2 regions of the Sphingomonas sp. AAP5 genome follow, and region 1 is predicted to be linked to the other one. Evidence: riboswitches for the same ligand, from Rfam matches in the RefSeq annotation. Region 1 holds a riboswitch; the other holds the start of a gene.
The links. A riboswitch is a leader RNA that binds a small molecule or an ion and turns the genes downstream of it on or off. The one in region 1 is predicted to bind cobalamin.

Region 1 (8,482 bases):
AGCTGATCCCCGACGCGGTTGTGATCGGCGGCGGGCTGTCCGAAGCCTTGCTAATATGGCTCGGGGGTCACCTGCCAGCCGGAACGCGGCTCGTTGCCAACGCCGTCACGCTCGAGTCCGAGGCGCTGCTATCACATTGGCAGAGCGACAAAGGCGGCGACCTGTTGCGGATCGAGCTCGCGCGCGCTGCCCCGATCGGAACGCGACGCGGTTGGCGTTCGAACTATCCGATCGTGCAATGGAGCGTGACGCTGTGATCGTCGCAGGCTTCGGGTATCGCACCGGTGCGCAGGCGGACTCGCTGAGCGCTGCGTTCGATCTGGCGCGCGCCGGGCACCCGCCCGTCACCGCGCTCGCTGCACCAGCCGACAAGACCGCGCTGCTCGCCGCGCTCGCCGAGACCCTCGACATCCCCCTGATCGCCGTTGCACCGCCAGCATTGCGCGCGACGCCGACCCCGACCCAATCCCCCGCCAGCCTCGCCGCGCGCGGTGCGGGCAGCGTCGCCGAAGCCGCCGCGCTCGCCGCCGCAGGCCCCGGCGCACGCCTGATCGCGCATCGCCATATCTCCCCCGACCGCATGGCCAGTTGCGCCATCGCCGAAAGATTCGATCCATGACCGTCCATTTCATCGGCGCCGGCCCCGGCGCACCCGACCTGCTGACGCTGCGCGGGCGCGACCGCATCGCCGGGTCGCCGGTTTGCCTCTATGCCGGGTCGCTCGTCCCGCAGGCGCTGCTCGACCATTGCCCACCGGGCGCGCGGATCGTGAACACCGCGCCGCTGTCGCTCGACGCGATCGTCGCCGAGATCGCGGTGGCGGATGCGGCGGGCCAGGACGTCGCGCGGCTCCATTCGGGCGATCTGTCGATCTGGTCGGCGATGGGCGAGCAACTCCGCCGCCTGCGTGCGCTCGACATTCCGTTCACGATCACGCCGGGCGTCCCCGCCTTCGCCGCCGCCGCGGCCGCGCTCGAGGCCGAGCTGACGCTGCCCGGCCTGACGCAATCGGTCGTGCTGACGCGCACCCCCGGCCGCGCAAGCACGATGCCGCCCGCCGAGCGCCTCACCACCTTCGCCACCACCGGCGCGACGCTCGCGATCCATTTGTCGATCCACGCGCTCGACCGTGTGGTCGCCGACCTCATCCCCGCTTACGGGCCGGAGTGCCCGGTCGCGATCGTCTGGCGCGCGAGCTGGCCCGACGAGCGGATCGTCCGCGCGACGCTCGCGACGATCGCGGCGGCGGCGGCAGATGGCCCAGAACGCACCGCGCTGATCCTTGTCGGCCGCGTGCTCGCGGCGGACGATTTCATCGAAAGCAGCCTCTACGCTCCCGGCTACGACCGCCGCTTCCGCCCGCAAAGCGCCACCTCCCCCTTCAGCGAGTCCGCGACATGACCCCCGGCCTGATGATCGCCGCGCCCGCCTCGGGCACCGGCAAGACGACGGTGATGCTCGGCCTGCTGCGCGCGCTGCGCGACCACGGGCTCGCCGTCCAGCCGTTCAAGAGCGGCCCCGATTATATCGACCCCGCCTTTCACCATGCGGCGAGCGGCCGACGATCGTTCAACCTCGACAGTTGGGCGATGCCCGAGGCGATGCTCCACAGCCTCGCTACCAGCGCGTGCGACGCCGATCTCGTGCTGGCCGAGGGATCGATGGGGCTGTTCGACGGAGTCGCGGCGGCGGGCGCGACGGGCAACGGCGCCAGCGCCGACATAGCGCGGCGGATGGGATGGCCGGTGGTGCTCGTCATCGACGTGTCGGGCCAAGCGCAATCCGCCGCCGCGACCGCGCTCGGCTTCGCGCGCTACGATCCCGATCTGCGGATCGCGGGCGTGATCCTCAACCGCGTGGCGAGCCCGCGCCACGACCGGCTCGCGCGCAGCGGGATGGCGGCGGCAGGCATCCGCGTGTTCGGCGCGCTGCCGCGGCGGAGCGACCTCACGCTCCCCGAACGGCATCTGGGTTTGGTGCAGGCCGGCGAACATGCCGATCTCGACGCGCGCATCGCACAGTACGCGACCTTCCTGCGCGAGCATGTCGACCTCGCCGCATTGCGCGAGGCCGCATCAGCTAAACCTCACATCGCGTCCGAAGAATGGCGTTTCGCACCCCCCGCACAGCGCATCGCGCTCGCACAGGACGCGGCGTTCTCATTTACTTACCCGCATATCCTCGATGCGTGGCGTAACGCGGGCGCGGAGATCCTGCCCTTCTCGCCACTCGCCGACGAGGCGCCCAACGCCAGCGCAGACCTCGTCTGGCTGCCCGGCGGCTACCCCGAGCTCCACGCCGGCCGCCTCGCCGCCGCTTCGACCTTCCAAGCCGGCCTCGCCGAGCATGCCCGCACCCGCGCGATCCATGGCGAGTGCGGCGGCTATATGGCACTCGGCGAGGCGCTGATCGACGCCGACGGGACCAGCCACCGGATGGCGGGGCTGCTCGGCCTCGTCACGAGCTATGCGAAACGCAAGATGCATCTCGGCTATCGCCATGCCACGCTGCGCGCGCCGATGGCGGGGCTGCCCGGCGGCACTATGCTGCGTGGCCACGAATTCCATTATTCGACGATCCTCGACCAGCCCGACGCCGCGCTCGCGCATGTCGTCGATGCCGAGGGCAATGCCGTCGCCGAATCCGGATCGTATCGCGGGCGCGTCTCGGGCACCTTCTTCCACCTGATCGCGCCCGCGCAGTGAGCGGCTTCGTCTCCTTCGTCGGATCGGGCCCGGGCGATCCCGAACTGCTGACGCTCAAAGCCGTCGCGCGGCTGCAGGCGGCCGATGTCGTGCTGTTCGACGATCTCTCGTCGGGTCCGCTGCTCGGCCATATCCGCCCCGGCGCCGAGCTCGTCGCGGTCGGCAAGCGCGCCGGTCGCGCCTCCCCGAGCCAGGCGCATGTTTCCCAACTGCTCGTCGATCATGCCGCGACCGGCGCGCGCGTCGTCCGGCTCAAGTCGGGCGACCCGGCGCTCTTCGGTCGGCTCGAAGAAGAGATCGTCGCGCTTCGTACCGCCGGGATCGCCTTCGAGATCGTCCCCGGCGTCACCTCCGCCTCGGCCGCCGCCGCCGCTGCGGCGATCCCGCTGACGCGGCGGCTCAGCGCGCGGCGGGTGCAGTTCGTCACCGGGCATGACGTCACCGGCGGCCTGCCCGGCGCGCTCAACATGGCCGCGCTCGCCTATGCCGAGGCGACGACGGTGATCTTCATGCCCAAGCGGACCTTCGCCGCGCTCGTCGCGCGCCTCGTCGAGCACGGCCTGCCGCCGACCACCCCCGCCCTGCTCGCGGAAAATGTCGGGCATCCCGATCAGCGGCTGCTCCGCTCGACGATCGCAGCGCTGGCGGAGAGCCTTGCTACCGACATCGGCACCGCGCCGGCGCTGATCCTTTACGGCCCGCTGATGGAGGAGGAGGCACCGTGATCGACCTCGATCTGATCGGCATCGGCACGGGCAATCCCGATCACCTCACCCGCCAGGCCGAGGCGGCGATGAATGCCGCCGACCTGATCCTGCTCCCACGCAAGGGCGACGCGAAGTCGGACCTGATCGACCTGCGCCGCACGCTGTGCGCCACCGCGCTGAATCAGCCGGTGCGGATCGTCGAGTTCGACCTGCCGGTTCGCGCCGCGACTGGTGAATACCTTGCAGCCGTGGGCGACTGGCACGATGCGATCGCCGCGACCTGGGCGGCGCAGATCGCCGAGCACCTGCCGCATGGCGGTCGGCTCGCTTTGCTCGTCTGGGGCGATCCCTCGCTCTACGACAGCACGCTGCGCATCGCCGAGCGGCTGCGCGCCGACGGCATGGCGCTGCATGTCCGGGTGATCCCCGGCATCACCAGCCTGCAGGCGCTGACCGCCGCGCATGCGATCCCGCTCAACACACTCGGCGCGCCGGTGGTCATCACCACTGGTCGCCGGCTGCGCGATCGTGGCTGGCCCGAGGGGGCGGACAGCGTCGCGGTGATGCTCGACGGCGATTGCGCTTTTACCACGCTGCAGCCGGAGGGCGTCGCAATCTGGTGGGGCGCCTATCTCGGCACGCCGCACGAGGCGCTGACCGCCGGCTCGCTTGTCGACGTCGCCGAGGAAATCGTGGAGCGCCGCGCGGCGTTGCGGGCCGAGCATGGCTGGATCATGGACATCTACCTGATGCGCCGGACAGGGCAGCCATGACGCCACCGGTCTTCGATGCCGCGTTCATCGCGCGCCTGGACGACCTGTTCCGCTGGCGGCGCGACGTCCGGCATTTCGATACGCGGCCGATCCCCGAGCGCGGTCTGCAAGACCTGATCGCGACGGTCGCCCTGGCGCCGTCGGTCGGCAATGCGCAGCCCTGGCGGATCGTCCGCATCCGCTCGCAGGCGTTGCGCGGCCGTCTTGCCGAGCATGTCGATACGGCCAGCCACGCCGCGGCCGATCGCATTGCCGATCCGGCCCGCCGCGCGCACTATTCCACGCTGAAGCTCCACGGCCTGCGCGAGGCCCCCGAGATCCTGGCGGTGCTCAACGCGCTCGATCCGCAGGCCGGCCACGGCCTCGGCCGCGCGACGATCGCCGCGACCTTGCGCGACTCCACCGTAACCGCGATCCATACGCTCTGGCTCGCGGCCCATGCGCGCGGCTACGGTCTCGGCTGGGTGTCAATCCTCGATGCAGAGGCGGTGACGGCGATGCTCGACGTGCCGGCGACCTGGTCGTTCGTCGCGCTGCTGTGCCTCGGCACGCCGCTCGCCCCCTCGGACATTCCCGAGCTCGAACGCCGCGACTGGCAGGCGCGCGAACCGCTCGCCGATCGCCTCTTCGAGCGCTGACGATGCGCGCTTGCCCGCGCGCGGTCGTTTCGATACGTCCTCCATCGAGGCGAACGGTTCCCAGGATCGCCCGTCTCGTGACTACGCTGGTGTCCCGAAAGGGGCTTAAAAGGGAACGCGGTGAGGGGGTTACCCCGAAGCCGAGGCTGTCCCTGCAACTGTAAGCGGCGAGCGCGCTGCACATCGCCCGCGTCTGTGCGACGGGGGCAGCCACTGGGACGGACACGCTTGCGTGATCGCCCTGGGAAGGCCGTGCAGCGTGGCGGTGACCCGTGAGCCAGGAGACCTGCCGGCGTGGGTCGCTCTTGCCTTGGTCCAGGGGATGGCCGCGGCACGGTGAAGCCCGTCGAGCGACGAAGGTGCGGGGGGCCGCACGAGCAGGCGTGCCGGTCGCGATGGCGTCCGGGCGGCACGACTGTCGCCGTCGATACGGAAGGCCCGCCGGTTTCGTCCGACGCCGGGGGACGTTTCATGCGATTTCGATCGTTCTGCGCCGATCGGGTACCGGCCGCGCATCACTCCAGCGCGCAGCGGGCGGCCCGATGACCGGGCTCCAGCCAAGCCGCAAACGGCGTTTGCGGGCGCGCATCATCGCGCTGTTCGCGCTGCTTCTCGCGGCGAATATCGGCGCGTGGATCTGGGCCGGCAGCTTGTTCCACGCCGCCCCTGCCATGCTCGGCACCGCGCTGCTCGCCTGGACGCTGGGGCTGCGCCACGCGGTCGATGCCGATCACATCGCCGCGATCGACAACGTCACGCGCAAGCTGATGCAGGACGGCACGCGGCCGATCAGCGTCGGCCTGTGGTTCGCGATCGGGCATAGCGCGGTGATCCTGATCGCCTCGGTCGCGATCGCCGCCACCGCCAACGCGCTCGCGCAGTTCGAGACGCTCAAGGCGGCTGGCAGCGTCATCGCGACGATCTTCTCCGCCGGCTTCCTGTTCGCGATCGCGGCGATCAACCTCGTCATCCTCCGCTCGGTGTGGAAGACCTTTCGCCACGTGCGCGACGGCGGCAGCTACGACGCCGACGATCTCGACGTGCTGCTCGCCGGCAAAGGCCCCCTCTCCCGCCTGTTCCGGCCTCTGTTCCGGTTGATCACGAGGCCGTGGCACATGGCGCCGCTCGGCTTCCTGTTCGGCCTCGGCTTCGACACCGCGACCGAAGTCGCGATCCTCGGCCTCTCGACCGCGCAGGCAGCACACGGTTTCTCGTTTGCCGCGGTGCTGGTGTTCCCGGCGCTGTTCGCGGTCGGGATGGCGCTGGTCGATACCGCCGACGCCATCCTCATGCTCGGCGCGTATGAATGGGCGTTCGTCCGCCCGATCCGCAAACTCTATTACAACGTCACGATCACCGCGGTCTCGGCACTGGTGGCGGTGATGATCGGCGGGATCGAGACCGCCGCCCTGCTGGCTGACAAGCTCAACCTGTCGGGCGGGATCTGGGACGTGGCGACCGGGCTCGGCAGCCACCTCAATCTGCTCGGCTTCTGGATCATCGGATTGTTCGCGAGCGCCTGGATCGTCAGCTTCCTGATCTATCGCTGGATGCGCTTCGACGAGATCGCGGTCCACGAGCCGCCCCCCGCGCTCGCCCCGTAGCGAGGCGTCAGGCGGCCTTGCGCGGGGCCGCCTCGACCTCCGCCATCCAGTGCGGGATATGCTGTACGGCGAGCATCGCTTCGGGCGCGATCCGCTCGGCGACGACCGCGAAGCGATCGCCATCGACGAGCACTTCGGGCACTAGCGCGGCAATTGTAGGTCGACGCCATCGTCGCGCCATACGCCCCGGCGGTGCGGAACACGGCGAGGTCGCCCGCCGCCACCGCATCGATCTCGCGCCCCATCGCGAAGGTGTCACCACTTTCGCAGACCGGGCCGGCAATGTTGGCGGTCATCCGCTGCCCGCTCGGCCGGACTGCTACGAAGTCGTGGAACGCGTCATAGAGCGCAGGCCGCGCAAGATCGTTCATCGCAGCGTCGACGATGACATAGGGGTCGACCGCGCCCGGCTTCACCCACAGCACTTCGGTCAGCAGCACGCCCGCGTCGCCGGCGATGAAGCGGCCAGGCTCGAACAGCAGCGTCACATCCCAGCCGCGCGTCACGCGCGCCACCATCGCGCCGTACGCCGCCGGGCTCGGCATCACGTCGCCCGGCCGATACGGAAGGCCAAGGCCGCCCCCGAGATCGACATGCGTGATCGTATGCCCCGCCGCGCGCAGCCCGGCCACAAGCTCGCCGACACGTGCGTAAGCGGCTTCGAGCGGCGCCAGATCCGTCAGCTGGCTGCCGATATGGATCGCGATCCCGCGCAAATCGAGGCCGTCGCGCCCGGCGAGACGCGCATAGATCGCCGCCGCATCGTCCAGCGCGACACCGAACTTGTTCTGCTTGCGGCCGGTCGAGATCTTCGCGTGGGTACGCGCGTCGACATCAGGGTTCACGCGCAGCACGGCGGGGGCGCGCAGGCCGCGCGCTGCCGCCATCGCGGCGAGGACCACGCCTTCCGCTTCGAGCTCGAGGTTGAACTGCCCGATCCCGGCGTCGAGCGCGGCGGCGAGTTCACGACGGGATTTCCCCACCCCCGAAAAGACGATGCTCTCAGCCGGCATTCCTGCGGCGAGTGCATGCAGCATCTCGCCCGCCGAAACGATATCGGCGCCATAGCCTTCCGCGGCGAGCAGCTTCAGCACGGCGAGGTTGGGATTGGCCTTCACCGCAAAGGCAAGCTGCTTGCGCGGCACGGACGCCAGCCCGGCGCGGAACGCGCGCGCGGAAGTGCGGAGCGCGGCGGTCGAATAGACATAGGCCGGGGTGCCGACCGCGGCGGCGATCGCCGGCAGAGCGACGTCCTCGACATGGAGGACGCCGTCGCGACAGTCGAAAGGAAGAGGCATAGGAGTCCGTTCCGGAAAGGATCGTGTAAAGACGCGTGGATCAAGCGTTGCTGTCGTCGGTCCGCTTGTGGCGTCGGGCCCGAATCGCCTGCGCGAGCAGGCGGTGTCGGCTGCGCTCGACGCGGAGCGCAGCGGGGACGCGCTTGCCCTGGACGATCAGGACGAGGCCGGTGAGCGTCAGCACGAACGCCACCAGGCTTGCCGCGCTATGCGTGCCATCGCCATCCGCCACGCGGACCGTAGTGGCGACGACGACAAGCGCGACGCCGAGCCCGCGCCACAGGAGATCGCGATGCGTCATGCCGCGATCCGTGGCGACGGGTGATCCGCGATGACCGCGTGGCCGGCGCACAGCGCGGTCCGCTCGGCGCGGACTGCGGCTTCGCCGTGCGTCCCCTCGCAGCCGTGCCACAGCACGATGTCGGCCGGAAAATCGCATTCCGCGCACAAGGCAGCCACGGGATCGCCGCGTTCGAAGACGATCCCGATCGCCGGGTCGCGGACTGCCGCCGCGGCCACCCTGGCGCGCCCGATCAGCGTCGGGGCGGCGTCGATGCCGCGCGCCTCGATCGCGGTGAAGCCGAGCGCGCGCGCGAACCGCACCGCGCACAGCAGCAGCGTCCCCGCCCCGCAATCGACATCGACGATCCGCACGCTGCAGCGCTTGGCGGCGCGCAAGGCGGCGAGCGTCGCTGCAACCTCGGGCCAGCGCGTGTCGCGGCAGCGCGGGCGGCGCGGGGCAGCGACGATGCGTTTG
Region 2 (8,482 bases), 1.5 Mb from region 1:
ATCACCGGGGCCCAGAGCAGGATCGCCAGCTTGAACACGGCGAAGGCCGCGACATAGGCGATCGCGAGCCGCGCGACGGTCGAGCGCGCCGGAACGCGGTTATCGACGAGGCTCGATACGATCGCGCCCGCCACCGCAGCGGTGCCGATCGCGACGCCGGTCAGCGCGGTCGCGGCGTCCCACGGATAGCCCAACACGCAAAACCCGACCGCCTGGCTCACCGCCCAGGCGGCAACCATCAGCGCGACGCCGTCGCGGCGGTCGAGATGCACCGCCGCCAAGGCGGCGAGTGCGGGAAAGGGCGTGGCGCAAGCGAAGATCAGCGTGGTGAGCGTGCTCGCGATGGTGAAGAGCAGGATCCACAGCAGATCGGCCTGACGCGCGTGAAGGTCGGTGGTCATCGGCATCTCCCCCTCAAAACCGGCCACGGAAGCCGGCATAGACGCTGCGGCCGAGCGTGCCGTAGCGATAGATCGTCTGATACTGCGCATCGAACAGGTTCTCGATCCGCCCGAACAGCGCGACATGCTGGGTGACCGGCAGCTCGGCGCGCAAATCGACCAGCGTGTAGGGGGCAAGCCGCGTGAAGTGCGCCGCGTCGTTGAAGGTCTCGCCCGACCAGCGGACCGCAACGCCGCCCGAAATCCCGCTCGGCAGCGTATAGGTCGCCGATCCGTTCGCCGCATTGCGCTGGCGCCGTGCGAGTTGCAGGCCATAGGTCGCGCCCGGCGACCGGTCTTCCGAGAGCGAATAGGTGTAATTGCCGTCGATCAGCAGGCGCTGCCCGAGCCGCAGCGCGCCTTGCGCCTCGACGCCGCGGGCGAGTGCGCGCGACACGTTGGCGTAATAGCCAAAGCGCGCAATCGTCGTGCCGGGCTGAAAGCACACCGCCGTCGTCGGAACGTCAGGGCAGCTGGCAAAAGTGATCAGGTTGGTCGAGCGGCGCTCGAAATAGCTGCCGCCGAGCGTCAGTGCGCCACCGAGCAGCCGCTGTTCGACGCCGGCTTGCCAACCCTTGGCCTGTTCGGGCCGGAGCGTCTGGTTCCCGTATTCGGAAAAGAGCTGGTACAGCGTCGGTGCCTTGAAGCCCTCGCCATAGCTCGCGCGCAGCGTCGTGCCGCTGCGCAGCGCCCACACCGCGCCCGCCTCGAACAGCGTCTTGCTGCCGTAGCGGCTATGATCGTCGTTGCGCACCCCGCCGCTGAGCGTCAGCCCGTCGGCCACCGTCGCGGTGAGCTTGGCATAGACGCCGGTCAGTGCGGCGCGGGCCCGGTCGGGCGCCGGGATCGGCGTGCCGAGCGTGCCGTCGGGCGACACGGTGCGGAAGCGCGAAACCTCGTGTTCGACGCCGAACACCGCGTCCCAGCCGGTCGCGATGCCGAGGCTGCCTTGATATTCGAGCCGCGAGTTGCGGCCGTTCGCGGCGAAGGTCAGCGGTTGTGGCAACTCGGGGCTGTAATTGTCACGCTGGATATCGGTATAGCCATAGGCGACGCGATTGCGCAGCCGCCCGCCGAACAGATCGACGTTGAGCCCGGCATAGCCGACGAATTGCGTATCGACCGAATAGTCCGCCGAATCGCCGGCAAAGCCATCGAGCTCGACGCGGCCGCGCGCATAATAGCCGCGCACGTCGGCGCTGATCCCGTCGGCGAGCTTGAGTTCGGCGCGTCCGGTCACGCTCTGGTTGGTATAGCCGTCGGTCTCGGTGCCGCCGAACGCCGGCGCGATCGCGGAGATGCCGGCGGTGGTGAAGCTCTGCGCGCCGATTCGGAAGGTCAGCGGCCCGGTCTTGCCGCCGATCGCCGCGCGCGCGCTGACCGTCTCGCGCGATCCCGCCTCGACGTCGAAGCTCCCCTCGATCGGCTTTTGCGGCAGCGCGGTGACGATGTTGACGACGCCGCCGATCGCCTGGCTGCCCCACAGGATCGATTGCGGCCCGCGCAGCACTTCGATCCGGCTCGCGTCGCCGGTGAGGAGATTTGCGAAATTATAGCCGCCGCCCGGCGACGAGGGATCGTTGAGCTTGACCCCGTCGATGACGACGACGGTCTGGTCGGTCTCGGCGCCGCGGATGCGCAGCGAGGTGTTGGTGCCATAGCCGCCGTTGCGCGACATGCTGACGCCGGGCGTGCGGACCAGGATTTCGGTGACGCCGATGTCCTGGCTGCGGTCGATCGCGGCCTTGTCGAGCACGGTGACCGAAGCTGCGACGCGGTCGATCGCGGTCGGCACGCGTGTCGCCGTAACGACGATGTCGGCGCTCGCGTCGGTCGGAATGTCGCTCGCCGCATCGGGGCGTGGCGCTTGCTGGGCATCGTCGGGGCGTGGCGGCGTGTCGGCGAAGGCCGGCGTCGCGATCAGCAGGCCGAGTAGCAGGCCCGAGGTCGATGGGTGGAATCGTTTCATGGCAGTCCCCGCTTGTAGACAGTCGGAGACCTGAAGCGCGCAAGGGGGAGGGCGCGAACCATCCCGCCTGCACGATGCAGGTCGGCGATGTCGTCACGCGGGGTCTTCCCCGTTCGCTCGGCGCACCCTGGCCGGTCGAAAGACGACTGCGACGGGCAGGTCTCCTGGCTCACGGGTCACCGTCGTTCCGGCCGCCTTCTCAGGACCCGAAGGTCCCAATGGCAAATGGCCGGGCAACTCGCCGCTTACAGTTGCAGGGGCAGCCGGGGTTTTCCCGTTCCCTTTTCATCCCCGTCGCCGGGGAACCTGTCGCAGGACGGCGCGTAGCGGGGGGACGGAAACGGGTCAATCACCTGGATCAGCTCGCGCGGTCGCGCTACGCCGCCCGTGCAATGCGGCGCGGTTCGGTTATGGTCGCTGGGCAGAAACGAACCCTCGAGCGGGAGTCTAGCGGTGCGTCTCCTGATTGCCGATGACGATGCGCGCGCGCCGCGCCAGCTCGCGAGCGATCTCTGCGCGCTGGCGCACGAAGTCGTGATCGTCGGCGATGGCCGGACCGCGCTCGCACGGGCGACGCAGGAAACGTTCGACGCGGTGCTGCTCGAACTGGTGCTGCCCTATGTCGGCGGGGTCGAGATCACGCGTACGCTGCGCGAGCGCGGGCTCGATCTGCCGATCGTGCTGCTGAGCGTGCATGGCGATTTGCCCGACCGGCTCGCCGGGCTCGATGGCGGCGCCGACGACTATCTCGTCAAGCCGATCGCCGCGGTCGAGATCGAGGCGCGGTTGCGCGCGATCCTGCGGCGGGCGACGCGCAGCGGGGGGCACGGCGTGATGCGCGCTGGCGACATCGAAGTGAACGAAATCAAGTATCGCGCACAACGCGGCGGGCGTGTGCTCGCTTTGCCCAAGCTCGAGTTCCAAATGCTGTGCGAACTGATCCGCAACAAGAATGCGATCGTCACGCGCGCGATGTTCTATCGCAACGTGTGGCGCTACGACGGCGAACCCGCGACCAATGTCGTCGAATCCTACATCCGGCGCTTGCGCGGGCATTTGAATGCTGCCGGCGAGCCAGACCCGATCGAGACGATCCGCGGCGTCGGCTATATGCTGGTCGATCACGGCTGAACCGCGCAGGCAAAGAAAAATCCGGCCCGAGCAATGCTCGGACCGGGTCTTCCCGCCTAGTCCCGCAGGATCAGAACTTGGCGGAGAGTTCGAAGCCGTAGGTGCGCGGCGCGTTGAAATTGCCATAGTCGCCGAGGATGCCGCCGTATGCGGTCGAAATCAGCGCACCGGTCGCGCTGTAGTTCTGCACCGGCGTCGAGTTCGCCGACGAGCGACGATAGACGTAGGTCGTGTCGAGCAGGTTGCGCGCCCAGACCGAGACGGTGACCTTGTTATGGTCGTTCACCGCGATGTCGGCGAGCGCGAGGCGCCCGTTCATCACGAAGCTGGCGTCGGTCTTGGTGCTCTCGAGCTGGAAGCTGTACTGGCTGCTCGAATAGTTGCCGTCGAGGTGAAGACGGACGCTGGCATCCCCGATATTCACCGGAAGCACATAGTCGAGCGCGGCGGAGGCCGCATTCTTCGGCGTGTAGACGATGTAGAGCTGCTGCGGCGGCGCACCCGGCGTCAGCGGGTTCACGGCCGAAGGTGCCTTCCAATAGGTGTAGGCATACGAACCGGTCAGCGTCAGCTGCGGGATCGGCTTCACCGTCAGGTCGATCTCGACGCCGCGGATCTTCGATTTGCCGGCATTGGTGGTCTGCTCGATATGCGCGCCGTTGGTCGGGCTCGAGCCGTTGGTGTCGAAATAGTCGAAGTCGAACTGCGTGTTGCTACGATCCATGATGTAGCCTGCGACGTTGAGGCGCGCGCGGTGATCCCAGAAGTCGGCCTTGGCGCCGATTTCGTACGACTTGACCGCTTCCGGACCGAAGGCGTTGAACTGCAGCGAGCGGTCGTTCGCACCACCGGCGCGGAAGCCGGTCGCATATTTTGCGTAGAAGTGGATGTCGCGCGTCGCGTCGAACGCGATGTTGAACATCGGATCGAAGCGGCTGATGCTGTTCTTGAAGCCGAACGGTGCAACGACGCCGGTCGCACCGGCAAGATCGGTACGGTTGTTGATGACGTAGAGGCTGCCGTGACGGTCGTCCTTGGTCCAGCGACCGCCTGCCGTGATGTGCAGCACGTTGCCGAGCGCCTCGGGCGAGAAGGTCAGATTGCCGAACACCGAATAGTTGTGGTCGGTCGCGGCGCTGGCGCGCGTGATGAACTGGCAGCTGTTGGCGAATTGCGGTGCGGTGGCCGCCAGCGTGTTGTTGCACGATGCATCATAGCGCTGAAGGCCTGAGTTCGCCCCCGTGATCGCGCTCGAATTGCCCGGGATCGGGCTGCGGATCGTATAGGCGGTGCCATCGGCGTTCCACTGGTTGGTCAGTGGGGTGGCGGCATATTCGCTCGCCTGTTCGGTGTAGTAATACGCGCCGACGACATAGTCGAACTGCGGTACGCTGCCGACCGCCTGGAATTCCTGGCTGAACTGGTTCTGCTTGAGGAACGAGAGGCTGTAGCGGCTGAACGTGCCGGTCGTGTTGATCGCGGTCGGGTTCGCGGTGTTGACGACGAACGGCGAGAACGAGCTGCGCTCTGGGCCGCCGGAGTTGTCCCACTGATCGGTCTTGACGCCGCGCCATGCGGTGATCGAGCGCAACTCGATCCACGGTGCGAGCTTATACTTCAGATTGGCCGAGAAACCGTGCGTGATGTCGACGCTCGGCTGCTGCGGGACGCCGACATCGGAGATGTACTGGCGCTCGGGATGGACGCCGACGAGCGGCGCCTTGGGCGCGACGCAGATCGGGCGCCCGGCCGCCGACTGCGCTGCGGTGATCGTGCCGCCGCAAGCAGTGCCGGTGCCGGGCACGAACAGCGAGGTGCCAAGGACGCCGGTCGCGCCGTTGGTGTAGGAGCCGACCGCATATTTGCCGGGGTTGTAGTTGAGCAGCTGGCTGAAGTTCGGGCTGTTCTCGTCCTTCGCATAATCATAAGCGAGGTCAGCGGTGAAGCCGTCGATCGGCTGCCAGCGGGCTGCGACGCGGCCGCCCTTGCGGTCGTAATAATTCCAGCCGGTCGCACCCTGGAGCCGGTTCTTCACCGTCGGATCCTGATGCTGATACACGCCGTCGAACTTGAGCGAGATGTTGTAGAAGCTCGGCAGGTCGAGGTGCAGGTCGGTGTTGCGGGCGCCGTAATTGCCGATGCCAGCGGTGACGCGCGCGTCGAACACGCCGGTCGGGGCCTTCGAGACGAGCGACAGCGCGCCGCCTTCGGTGTTGCGGCCGAACAGCGTGCCCTGCGGACCCTTCAGCACTTCGATGCGCTCGATGTCGAACAGCGCAGCGTTCAGGCCCTGGGTCTTACCCAGCGCGACGCCGTCGATATAGACGCCGACGCCGCCGTCGCGCGCGGTCTGGTTCTGATCGTAGGGGACGATACCGCGGATACCGATCGTCAGCGCCGACTGGCGCGCTTCGAAGGTCGCGACGCGGAGCGACGGGATCGAGCCGTCGGCGAGGTTGAACAGGCTGAGCACGTGGCGATCAGCGATGCCCTGTGCGCTGAGCACGCTGATCGAGATCGGCGTCTTCTGCAGGTTGGTTTCACGACGGGTCGCGGTGACGACGATGTCGCCGATGCCGGCGCCCTGCTCTTCGGGAGCTGCGGCGGGCGTCGTCGCCTGCGTGTCGGCGACCGGTGCGGTGGCCGCGGCGTCGGTGGCCGGAGCGGTCTGCGCCAGGGCTGGCGAAGCGGTGAGAGCGATTAGCGCGCCGCCCATGAGCAGCTGCAGGCGGAAGCCCGAACGAACGATCATTGTGATATCCCCTGAACCAGTCGGGCCGTTTAGCCCCGGTCCGGCTCGGCTAGCGCTCGATTGGGTCAGGAATGTTACATTCGCTGCAATCGGCGTATTACCAAAATATCATTTTCGCGTCATAAACCGCGCTTCGATCGATGGCGCCGCCGCGCGGGATCGTTACGTCGCGTAAAATGCGGCGCAAGCGCGCCACTGTACCGGCTCTTACGCGCGCCTTTCGGGAAACGATTATTTACGTATTTACCCAAGTGCGGCTAACTTGTCACACAGCGGCGTCTTGTCATGCGCTGCTCTCGTGCGCGCATCGGCGTTGCTGATGCCTGATCTGTGCGAGTCGCACCTCTTGCGGGAGTTTTGCGCCGCCCGGACTTTGCGACTAGAGCGCCTCGCGTCATGTCCATATCTTCCCCCACCGCGATCGGCCTCGATTTTGGCACCACCAACTCGGTGGTCGCGCTGTCGCGGGATAATGCTGCCGAACTTGTCGCGCTCGATGCGCCCGACGCGCGCGACCCCGTCTTCCGCTCGGCCTTGTGCTTCTGGGAAGACGACGGGCGCCATCCCGGCGTGCCGAGCGGGCTCGCCGCCGATGCCGGGCCATGGGCGATCCGCGAATATCTCGAATTCCCGCAGGACAGCCGCTTCCTGCAATCGTTCAAGTCGGTGGTGGCGAGCGCGAGCTTCGAATTCGCCAACGTGTTCGAACGCCGCTTGCGCTTCGAGGAGCTCGGCCAGTTGTTCCTCGCCAAGCTCGCTGCACGCGCCGGCGGCGCGCTCGACGGGCAGGCGGCGCGCGTCGTCGTGGGGCGGCCCGTCGAGTTTGCGGGCAGCCGCCCGAACGAGACGCTCGCGCGGACGCGCTACGACGCGATGTTCGCCGGGCTCGGTGCCGAGATTCACTATGTCTATGAGCCGATCGGCGCGGCGTTCAGCTATGCGTCGCGGATCAGCGACCCGGCGACGATCCTCGTCGCCGATTTCGGCGGCGGGACGAGCGATTTCTCGGTGGTCCACATCGCAGCACCCGGCGCGGCGCGGCGCTGTACCCCGCTCGGCGCGGCGGGCGTCGGGATTGCGGGCGACCGCTTCGACTATCGGATCGTCGATCATCTCGTCATGCCGTTGCTCGGCAAGGGCGGGTCGTATCGCTCGATGGGCAAGGTGCTCGATATTCCGGGGGGCTATTTCAACGATTTCAGCGACTGGTCGCGGCTCGCGCTGATGCGCAACCGCCGCACGCTCGCCGAACTCGACAAATTGCGCCGCAACGCGGTCGAGCCGGATGCGATCACGCGGATGATCGCGGTGATCGAGCAGGAGCTCGGCTACCAATTGTACGACGCGGTCGGGCAAGTGAAGCGCGCGCTGTCGAGCAGCGAGGACGCGCATTTCCACTTTGCCGGTGCGGGGCTGACGGTCGAGGCCGATGTCACGCGCGCCGAGTTCGAGACGTGGATCGCGCCCGACATCGCGCGGATCGGCGACGCGGTCGACCGCGCGCTGGCGACGGCGGCAACGCCGGCGAGCGCGATCGACCGCGTCTTCCTGACCGGCGGTACCTCGCTCACCCCGCGCATTCGTCGGCTGTTCGACGAACGCTTCGGCGCGGAGCGGATCGCGACGGGCGGTGAACTGACCTCGATCGCGCACGGGCTGGCCTTGATCGGTCAGCAGGATGATCTGGCCGCGTGGGCGGCATGAAAAGGATGCTACGATGACCGACCGGGTAAAAGTCTATTTCGACGGCGGTTGCCGCCCCAATCCGGGCAAGATGGAATATGCCTATGTCATCGCCGGCGTGGCGCATGCCGAGCTCGACGCGGGCATAGGCTCGAGCATGGATTCGGAATGGCTCGCGCTGATCGCCGCGCTGAAGGGGGCACAGGCGCTTGGCCTCACCGACTTCGTCCTGCTCGGCGATTCGGTGGCGGTGATCGACATGGCCAATGGCCGCACCAAATGCCGCGGCGACAGCGTCCCGCATCTCGCGGCGTTCCGCGCGCTCTTCGCCGACGGCGCGATGCCCAATCTGCGCTACATCAAGCGTACGCAGAACCTTGCCGGGATCGCGCTGGAGCGCGCGCGGGCGCGGTGACACTGCTCTACAGCTTCCGCCGCTGCCCCTATGCGATGCGGGCGCGGCTGGCGTTGCTGGCGAGCGGGGAGCCGTTCGAGCTTCGCGAGATC

Region 2: linked by a shared signal. The riboswitch ahead of E2E30_RS16730 (TonB-dependent receptor plug domain-containing protein) and the one ahead of E2E30_RS05060 (HoxN/HupN/NixA family nickel/cobalt transporter) in region 1 are both predicted to bind cobalamin.

What each region holds. Positions count from the first base shown of each region.
Region 1 covers NZ_CP037913.1:1,094,257-1,102,738, reverse strand. Annotated here, with positions in the region: gene cbiE (precorrin-6y C5,15-methyltransferase (decarboxylating) subunit CbiE) at 1-257, shown strand, start outside; gene E2E30_RS05090 (cobalamin biosynthesis protein) at 239-619, shown strand; gene cobM (precorrin-4 C(11)-methyltransferase) at 616-1,401, shown strand; gene E2E30_RS05080 (cobyrinate a,c-diamide synthase) at 1,398-2,705, shown strand; gene cobA (uroporphyrinogen-III C-methyltransferase) at 2,702-3,430, shown strand; gene cobF (precorrin-6A synthase (deacetylating)) at 3,427-4,185, shown strand; gene bluB (5,6-dimethylbenzimidazole synthase) at 4,182-4,823, shown strand; cobalamin riboswitch at 4,894-5,131, shown strand; gene E2E30_RS05060 (HoxN/HupN/NixA family nickel/cobalt transporter) at 5,366-6,427, shown strand; partial or broken gene lysA (diaminopimelate decarboxylase) at 6,435-7,725, opposite strand; gene E2E30_RS05050 (hypothetical protein) at 7,766-8,026, opposite strand; gene E2E30_RS05045 (SAM-dependent methyltransferase) at 8,023-8,482, opposite strand, start outside.
Region 2 covers NZ_CP037913.1:3,615,261-3,623,742, forward strand. Annotated here, with positions in the region: gene E2E30_RS16725 (hypothetical protein) at 1-401, opposite strand, end outside; gene E2E30_RS16730 (TonB-dependent receptor plug domain-containing protein) at 415-2,409, opposite strand; cobalamin riboswitch at 2,547-2,734, opposite strand; gene E2E30_RS16735 (response regulator transcription factor) at 2,863-3,540, shown strand; gene E2E30_RS16740 (TonB-dependent receptor) at 3,611-6,292, opposite strand; gene E2E30_RS16745 (Hsp70 family protein) at 6,689-7,996, shown strand; gene E2E30_RS16750 (reverse transcriptase-like protein) at 8,010-8,390, shown strand; gene E2E30_RS16755 (glutathione S-transferase) at 8,387-8,482, shown strand, end outside.